3 regions of the Bacillus sp. JJ1533 genome follow, and region 3 is predicted to be linked to each of the others. Evidence: riboswitches for the same ligand, from Rfam matches in the RefSeq annotation. Region 3 holds a riboswitch; each other region holds the start of a gene.
The links. Region 3 has a riboswitch for cobalamin ahead of V7138_RS17550 (ribonucleoside-diphosphate reductase subunit alpha). Riboswitches for the same ligand answer to the same signal wherever they lie in the genome.
Positions count from the first base shown of each region.

Region 1: it holds a riboswitch for cobalamin, as region 3 does, so the genes downstream of both, V7138_RS10165 (DUF4430 domain-containing protein) here and V7138_RS17550 (ribonucleoside-diphosphate reductase subunit alpha) in region 3, are expected to answer to the same signal.
Region 2: it holds a riboswitch for cobalamin, as region 3 does, so the genes downstream of both, V7138_RS20495 (sigma-70 family RNA polymerase sigma factor) here and V7138_RS17550 (ribonucleoside-diphosphate reductase subunit alpha) in region 3, are expected to answer to the same signal.

Region 1 covers NZ_JBALOV010000020.1:78,571-81,745, forward strand. Annotated here, with positions in the region: gene V7138_RS10150 (hypothetical protein) at 1-257, opposite strand, end outside; gene sigX (RNA polymerase sigma factor SigX) at 229-780, opposite strand; gene V7138_RS10160 (ECF transporter S component) at 893-1,396, opposite strand; gene V7138_RS10165 (DUF4430 domain-containing protein) at 1,396-1,821, opposite strand; cobalamin riboswitch at 1,988-2,205, opposite strand; gene V7138_RS10170 (ATP-binding protein) at 2,302-3,175, opposite strand, start outside.
Region 2 covers NZ_JBALOV010000038.1:71,421-74,595, reverse strand. Annotated here, with positions in the region: gene V7138_RS20505 (phenylacetate--CoA ligase family protein) at 1-730, shown strand, start outside; gene fabG (3-oxoacyl-ACP reductase FabG) at 802-1,539, shown strand; cobalamin riboswitch at 1,630-1,821, shown strand; gene V7138_RS20495 (sigma-70 family RNA polymerase sigma factor) at 1,962-2,705, shown strand; cobalamin riboswitch at 2,808-3,009, shown strand; gene V7138_RS20490 (ABC transporter substrate-binding protein) at 3,170-3,175, shown strand, end outside.
Region 3 covers NZ_JBALOV010000034.1:2,479-5,653, forward strand. Annotated here, with positions in the region: gene V7138_RS17550 (ribonucleoside-diphosphate reductase subunit alpha) at 1-1,521, opposite strand, end outside; cobalamin riboswitch at 1,554-1,749, opposite strand; gene V7138_RS17555 (GNAT family N-acetyltransferase) at 1,849-2,358, opposite strand; gene V7138_RS17560 (VOC family protein) at 2,516-2,926, shown strand; gene V7138_RS17565 (GNAT family N-acetyltransferase) at 2,965-3,175, opposite strand, start outside.

The DNA.
Region 1 (3,175 bases), on a different contig from region 3:
TTTTCTTGTGCCATTTCAGCAGAGTCGGAGCTTGAACTGTTCATATTATTCATCAAAGAAGGAGCTAAGATGAATAACAGAAGGGCTGCTGCCACAGATGCAATGGTTGGAACAATCCAAACTTTCTTCTTTCGTTTATTCATTTTAAGGGTTATATTTTGATAAATCTCTTGTGGCTTACGGTTATCTTTTATTGTTGGCATTTGCGATAGCAGCTGCTCTAGGTGTTCATCGTTCCACTCGGATTTTTTCATCATCTACACCCTCCTTTACACCAGATTCTTCCATATAAGTCTTTAAGACTTTAAGGGCTCTATGCTGAGTTGTTTTTACCTTGCTTTCTGTCCAACCTAGAGCTTTAGCAGTCTCAGCAATGGAAAGGGATTGGATATATCGTAATATTAGTACTAGACGTTGATCGGTTGTACAGTGGTCCAAGCAGCGGTACATGATCTGAACTTGCTCATTCTGTAATGCTATTTCTTCTGGAAGTGGAGCAATATCTCTTACTTCTTGTCGATTCCAATCAAAGGAATCCATGATTCTTTGTTTCCAGCCTTTCTGTTTCCGAAATGAATCAATTGCAACATGTCGTGCAATTGAAAATAACCATGTTTTTTCACTGCTCTTCCCTTCGAATCTATCATATGATTTTAAAACTCTTATATAAACTTCCTGAACGAGATCTTCAGCCAGTTCACGATTTTTTACCATATAAAATAAGAAGGAAAAGACATCGTGATGATATTTTTCATATAGTTCCTCAAATAAGGAATCCATTTTGCAAATCCTCCCGTTCATTTCATTAGTCGTATGTTTTGTAAAAAAAGTTACACTCCCAATATAGTATGTTTTCATGAAAAAAGGAAGAATATTTTGGTAATATTCTTCCTTACTTTGCGATTATTACATTTTTTAAGAATAATAGTCTTAAGATTGGATAAAGAATGAGAAAAAATAGTCCATTCCCGATTGCATGACTCATATCAAATGGTAGTCCAGCTATATAATAGGCAAGAAATTTTCCCGAAAACAAATATAATGGCATTGAAATGACGAAGCCATAGAGAAAACCACAGAATACCGCATAGCCAGCAAGCAACACAACTGGAATTCGTTCACGATATTTTTGTAACAAACCGCTAATTAAACCAATTATCCCCCATGCAAAGATTTGGCCAATTGTCCATAATCCCATCCCCATTACAAGATTTGATAATACAGAACTAAAAACGGCAACAACCACACCGTAAACTGGTCCTAGAAATAAGCTTGTAATAATAATAATAGCTGTAGTAGGCTGAACATTCGGTATGAAAGTAAAAACAATCCGTCCTACTACGGACAAGGCGATTAGCATGGATAAAAGCGTTAGTTTTTTTACAGATAAGTTCATTATTCCCACTTATGGAGGTCAAATTCAATCTTATCTTCAGGCTCTAATTTATACTCATTTGCCCCGACCATTGCTTCTTCACCATTTACAGAATAGAACCATGATGTTTTTTCTTCTTCACTACCTGCAACTCCATTTATGCTTGCAATAAATGCACCATCAAATTGTGTTTCGACTTCAAAGTTTTCTTGCATGATCTCCATTACGGTAACTTCTTTTCCTGCTTCAATCTCGATTTCTTTTTCTTCAATAACTTCTTCTCCATTGTTTTTAGAGACCACAACAGTTACAATTTCAGCTTTTTCTTCTTTTTTAACAGTTTCAGACGAGTCATTGTTATTGTTGGATGTATCATTTGTAGGTTGGTCATTACTGCATCCAAATAATAATCCCACTGAAAGTAAAGCAACTAATAATTTTTTCATGTCCTAGTTCCCCTTTGTGTTATATCGTATTTATATATAAGTACTTGAAGCACTTGATACCAAAATAAAAAGCTCACCACAACGGGTGAGCTTTGTTAATAAGTTGAGAAAAACAACAAAAAAGCATGTAGCTGTTTTATTGTTAATTCCCACACCCCGAAGAATTAAAAAACGTTCGAATTAGGCAGGTCTACTGACTTAAGCTTCAACCTACTTTGAGTCCTTCCCATATGATGAACAGCAATTGCCATCCATTCATACAGTGGTTCTTCTCATTTCGTCCACTTTTACAGTTGCGGGGGCAGTTCTGGAGTTACACCAGATTCCCTATTAAGTCTTTGAGAATTTTTATAAATCCTCGACACCTATATATCTGATTTTATTCATTTTTATTAACCTTCTTCATATTACAAGAAGAATTATTATTTTACAAGATTAATGTTTCGTATGAAACAAGAATCTTCGCCACATTTTTTCAATTTATTCACTTTTTCGAGGAATTACAAATGTAAAGGTTGTTCCTTCACCAAGCTTACTATGAACTGATATATTTCCATTATGAGCACCGATAATGTTTTTAACAATGGCAAGTCCTAACCCAGTGCCCGATTTTCCTCTCGTTCTTGCCTTGTCCGCCTTATAGAAACGTTCGAATACAAACGGCAGATCTTCTTCAGGAATACCAGACCCAGTATCCCTAACATCGACTTTTATCGATGTTTCTTGACCTGTCACATGAACCTCCACCTTACCATGTTCATCAGTATGTCTTATCGCGTTATCAATTAAATTAGTAAATACCTGTTCAATCCGATCGCGATCTATTTCAATTTCTCCGATATCTTCTTCTTTTTTCGCAGTTAATGTAATTAAATTTTCTTTAGCTAATCCGTGGAATTTTCGAATCACTCGGTCGATAAATAAATCGAAATCAACATTTTCTTTATCCAAAGTTATATGACCAGACTGCATTCTTGCTATATCTAATAATTCATTAACTAGGCGCCCCATACGTAGTGACTCATCATAGATTACTTTCGTGATTTCTTTTCTCTCTTCTTCAGAACTTGCTATATCATCCATTATTGCTTCACTATAGCCCTGTAACATAGCAATCGGCGTTCTTAACTCATGTGATACATTCGCAATAAAGTCTTCGCGAAGCTTATCTAACCGTCTTTCCTCCGTCATATCACGCAGTACCGCAACGGCGCCCCTAATATATGTCTGATTATAGAGTGGGCTCATTAAAATAACCCATGTTCTTCCTTGAAGGCTTATTTCAATAAACTGTTCCTTTTCAAAGGAAACTGCTCGTTGAAATAAATCCTTTACTTCAGGAGGGAGTTCTTCA
Region 2 (3,175 bases), on a different contig from region 3:
TGAAAAAGCAAAGAGCCTAGGAATTGACCCAAAAGAGTTCGGATTTAGAATCTTATTCTTCTCTGGAGAACCAGGTGCAGGAGTACCATCAACGAAGAGGAAAATTGAAGAGGTATTCGGTGGGATTTGCATAGACTCGGGTACAATGGCGGAAGTAACTCCTTGGATGAGTAATTCAGAATGTGAGCATCGTCAGGGAGTGCATTTATGGCAAGACGTTGTTTATACAGAAGTAGTGGATAAGGATACTAAAAAACGTGTCCCGTTTGGTGGTGAGGGAGTACCTGTTTATACCCCTCTAGAGAGGACATCCCAACCAGTAATCCGCTACTGGTCAGGTGATCTAACTACTTGGACTGATGAGCCTTGTTCATGTGGTCGTGTCTATCCACGTTTACCAAAAGGAATATATGGACGTATTGATGATATGGTAACAGTCCGAGGAGTAAATGTTTACGCTAGTTTAGTTGAAAATGTGATTAGAAGGATTGAAGGAATCGGTGATGAATTTGTCATGATTGTAACTCGTGACAATATTATGGATGAAGTAACGGTACAGTGTGAAACAATTGGAACACTTAGTGACCAGGAATTGGAAGGAAGGATCTCCAGGGAACTAAAAAAAGAGACAGGTGTGACGATTAACATTGAATTACTCCCTCTTGGAACGCTCGAAAGAACACAGTTTAAAGCAAAACGCGTAATCGATAAACGACAATTTAAAGAATAAAAAAATTATAAGGATACAGCGCTGTACATTCAAATTCTCTAAGCTTCTAAACAAGTTGGGAGTGTTAATTAATGAAATTAGATGGAAAAGTAGCACTTATTACCGGTGGTGCCAATGGAATAGGGAAAATAACTGCTAAGAAGTTTTTAGAAGAAGGTGCAAAGGTAATAATTAGCGATGTTAATGAACAAGCAGGTAACAAAACAATAGATGAACTAACTAAATACGGAGAGGTTAGCTTCTGCCGAGCGGATGTTTCAAACTCAGAAGAAGTGAACTCGATGGTTCAAGAAGTAGTAAATACTTATAAGAAAATAGATATACTCATCAATAATGCAGGAATCACTATAGACGGATTTCTCACAAAAATGGAAACAGAAGATTGGGAGAAAGTAATTGGCGTTAATTTGACTGGAGTGTTCCAATGCACAAAAGCTGTAGCTCCGTATATGATGGAACAGAATTCAGGTGTAATCCTTAACGCTTCTTCTGTGGTAGGAATATACGGTAATGTGGGACAAACCAATTATGCTGCTACAAAATCAGGTGTTATTGGGATGACCAAGAGTTGGTCAAAGGAATTTGGGCCAAAAGGAATCAGAGTTAATGCGGTGGCACCAGGTTTTATTGTAACAGATATGACCTCCAAAATGCCACAAAAGATACTGGATATGATGAAGGATAAGACACCTTTACGAAAACTTGGTAAACCAGAAGATATAGCTTCAGCATACCTATTTTTAGCTTCTGATGAAGCCAGTTTTATAAACGGTACAATACTTAGTGTTGATGGTGGTCTAGTAATGTAGGCTTTAAAATTAAGTTAACTTACTATTTTTTATAAAATATTTACAAAAACATAGGATGCTAAGTGTGAAGACTAGATGATATGAGTCTTTCATAAAATATATAAATAAGGTGTAAAGAAACTTAAAAAGGAACCTGGTGTGAATCCAGGACTGCCCTCGCAACTGTAAGTGCTGATGAAATGAGAAAACCACTGTGTAAAAATGCTGTAAGGCATTTACACGGGAAGGCTCAAAGTAGGTTGAAGCACAAGTCAGGAGACTTGCCTTGTTTATGTTTCACACTCTACGGGGGTGGAGTAGATGAACGGTACATAAAAATTTGTAGTATTATAATTTTTAATAAATTGTGCTGTTTCTAAGGTCCACCTTTAATGAAGAGTATTTTATCAGTGCGCTCAATAATTAAAGGTAAGGGGATTCTTATGATTTTAAAAGAAAAGGACACTTTGTTTAAAGCTAAGAATGACATCGATTTTATGGATGATTTATTAAGAAGTGCGGAAGCTGAAAAATTCATTAAGTATGTTATTAAATCATATACCAAAAACCCAGCCGTTTTTATGCTGCAGAACAAAGTGGAATGGGAAGATTTATACCAAGCTTGTTTAATAGGATTATTCAATGGTCTAAAAAAATTAGATTTAGACCGTGATCCAAGTGAATGGGTTAGATATTTATATTTAAGTATACAAGGAGAAATTAGAAACTTTTCGCGTTCTAACCAATCAAATTCAATTGTTATAAGTCAAAAAATTAGAATGCTGTATCCTAAATATATGACTTTTTATCACTTCTTTCGAGAAAAGTTTGGAAAAGACCCAACTATAAGTGATGCAATGAAGGAATTTCAAATCTCCCGTAATGAAGCTTTTGAATTAGTTTATGGGATGCAAGAATTAGTAAGTGTTTTCCAAGAAACAGGGGAAATAAACCAGGCGTTTATTAAAGGTCCTTTTGAAGATGTTGAGAAAAAGGTGATTAACAGTTTACTAATTAAACATTATATGCCTTGTTTAAATAATAATGAAAAAAGAGTTTTGCATCTATACTATTTTCTTGGTTTTAATAAAACTGAGATTGCCAAGATGATTGGATGTGGAAATTCTATGGTCCAGAGACACATGGTGAATGCTTTTAAGAAGATAAGGAAAATGGAAGTTAGTTAAAAGACTAGAATCACAAATGGTACGATTATTAAAATGTCTTAAAAAAGTTCGAAATTTTTGACAATAATATTGCGCTATACTATTATAATGTTAACAGTAATTAGAATACACAGACAAATAGGTTTCTTAAATAGTTTAGTAGAAATTATTTAAGATTAAAAGGGAAGTTGGTGTGAATCCAACACGGTCCCGCCACTGTGATCGATGAGGATGGTTAAATGTCCCACTGTGCAATTCTGCATAGTAAGGCTTGACCAATCGCTTAAATCGTAAGTCAGGAACCTGCCTATTTGGAGTTTAAACTTCCTCGAGGAATGGGATTGTTTAAAGTACATCAATGTTCGTAGTTCGCAGGAAAACATTATGCTTAATTTTCTGCAAGCTCATATATATGTACCTTATACGCGCCTTTCCATAGGAAGGGCGTTTTTTAATTGCTGAAAAAATCGTAGGAGGAAAAGAAAATGAAA
Region 3 (3,175 bases):
CGTAATGCCTGTTGCTGACATATTTTGAGCAATTTCCGTACATAAATTACTGCAAAAAATCGCAGTTCGTCCCTTACCTAAAAGATGTTTATTCGGGTTTTGCCGGTTTACCTCATCACGGTAAAACATATACGGTGTCCCTGTTTCTAATTGCGCAACCATGATGCGTGCCATTACATCCATTGCCCGATAGGACTTACGCGGTAAAAGTGGATGATTGACAGCTTCCATATATTTTAAAGTGAAATATTTTTCATCCGTTTCATCGTAGAAATCTTCGAGCCCTAATGGATTTCCGTCTTCATCCTTCCATCCCATGATTTGCTTTACTTCATGTGGACAAAAGGTATGCCACTCTCCAATACTCCTCCCGTTTTCATCCACTTCTTGTAGCTTTCTCATAAACAAATCTGGAACGGATACCCCTGTAAAAATATCATGAGCCTTTCTTCGTTCGTCTCCGTTATTTGTCTTTAAATCAAGGAAACCATTCATGATATCTTTATGGAATAAATCAAGATAGATCGCTATTGCTCCTTGACGTTGGCCTAATTGGTCGACACTGACGGCTGTATCATTGATAAGGCGAATCCATGGAACAACACCAGAAGAGTTGCCCTTGAATTTTTTTATGTCGGAGCCGAGCGCCCGAACCTTCCCATAATAAACGCCTATTCCTCCTCCATCTTTTGATAATCTAGCAATATCCCAGTTATTTAAATAAATACCATCAAGTGAGTCTTCAACCGTATCAATAAAACAAGAGGAGAGCTGACCAAAGCTTTTACCTGCATTTGATAATGTAGGAGTGGCTACAGTCATATACAAATTACTTAATGCCCAGTATGCTTCTTTAACATATTCAAGCCGAGCTTCCCTCTTTTCATGTTGCATTAAGGTCATAGCGATTATCATGAACCGCTCTTGTGGTAGTTCATATATATTTCGTTCATAATCTCTTGCAAGATATCGGTCCGCTAGTAAAAATAAGCCGATGTATGTAAATAGAAGATCTTTAGTAGGGTCAATATGCTTGCCGAGTTCTGTAATCTCGTCCTTGGTATAAGAGTCTAGTAGATCATTAGAATAAATTCCTTTGTTCGTTAGTTCCTCGATTAACTCATGAAAACTGCCGTATTTTTGGGCACATTTATAATTGCGACTTATTCCTGCTTTCTCATAGAGCTCATTTAAATATAGTTGTGCCGCTAAATAGGTCCAGTTGGGCTGATCCATAGCAATTTTGTTTAAGGAATAAAAAAGAGCATGTTGGTTTGCTTCAAATGTTGAAAATTTCATTCCTTGCAGTTTGTTTCTTATTTCAGTTGTTTCGAGTTGATAGGTTCTTTCAGCATAATCCAGCGAGTGTATAACTGAATCCAATTCCCTTTGTATTGTGCTATTCAAAGTAATTCTCTCCCTAACTTTTTTTTGTAAAACACAAAAAATCCGCTCAATTGAATTGAGCGGATGAAACGATAACACCAAGAGAGCAAGAATAAAGAGCCCACCTGTCGCCATCGTTTCATCTTCCCAATCCCCGAAGAAGGTGAAACATCTTTAGAAAAAAGACAGGTCTCCTGACTTATGCTTCATTCTACTTTGAACCCTTCCCATATAAGTACCCACTTGGAGTTAGCTTATACAGTGGCATGTTCATTTCGTCAGCATTTACAGTTGCGGGGGCAGTTCTGGTTTTCCACCAGATTCCCTATTAAGCCTATTGGCATCTTTTTCTCAAGGCAAAACACAATATGTAGTTTTTAAAATTGAAATTCTCTCAATATATGCTATTGAATTTAATAATAAGTGACTACTCTACTTTTGGCAAGACAAATTTTGACAAAATTATTTCTCAAGAAATAATACCATATGCTCTTCATCACGATATTGGCCGTTATATTTCATTGCTTTTTTCTCGACTGCATATATTTTAAATCCTAGGTTTTTATATAATTCCTTAGCCGGTGTGTTTTCAGAATCTACCGTTAAATAAAGTTGTTCGATTTCAGGAATATTTCGGGCTATCTTAATTGCTTCTTTTAGCAATGCCTTGGCCGTACCCTTCCCTCTATTATTACCATCAACATACATTGCCACTATGTTAGCCCTATGTCTTATTTTTTGACGTGTTTCCCGAACTAAAGTGACCATACCAACTAAATGTTCTTCTTCAAATGCACCAAACGTTAAGATTTCTTCAGATTGAAAGCTTTTCTTATATTCTCCTATTGGATTTTCCTTCTTTATTGCCTCATCATACGTAACTAAAAATGCATCAGGATCCGTAGTTAATGCTTTTAATCGTAGCTTCCAATAGCACTCAGCATCCTCTGGTATAAGCTTTCTGATATTCACATTACCCCTCCTAAAGAACATTTGTTCTTGCGTTTTTTATTTGATTTAATTATAATGGGATTTAAGGAAAAAATATACAACAGAGTATGAATTCTTCTGGTAATAGAAAACATAGTGTAGGATAGTTGGCAAATCTATCAAAAGGAGTGTTTTGCAAATGAAAGGTCAAGTAACTCCGTACTTAATGTTTAACGGTAATGCAAAGGAAGCTTTGGACTATTACAAAGAAATATTTAATGGTGAAATTTTAGATGTTCAAACATATGCTAAAGCAGGTTATGAGAATCAGGATTGGGCGAACGACAGACTGATCCACGGTAAATTCAAAAAGAATGATTTCTTGTTAATGGTATCAGATGACTCTCCAGACCAAACGGTTAACGTTGGAAACAACATCTCCCTCGTAATTGAATTTGAAAGTGAAGAAGAGATTACTAAAACTTTTAATGATTTAAAAGAAAAAGGAACTGTATTCATGGAATTACAGGATACTTTCTGGGGAGCTAAATATGCAAAAGTACAGGACCAATTCGGGATTATTTGGGACCTAAACTTTGAAAAACAGTAAAATGTGAAAATCCCCCTGATTTTATGGGGGATTTGAGTTTATTTTTTCCATTCGTGCTTTAGCAGACCATAAAAATACATATCAAAACGCTTTCCATCTCGTTCTAAAAATTCCCTCGAAGTTCCTTCCCTGACAAAGCCTAGCTTTTCATATAAAGCGATTGCTCTTTCATTGTACTGAAACACGGTTAATTGGATTCTATGGAGATTTAACTCCTGAAAGGCAAAATCTAAAACAAGTACCATCGCT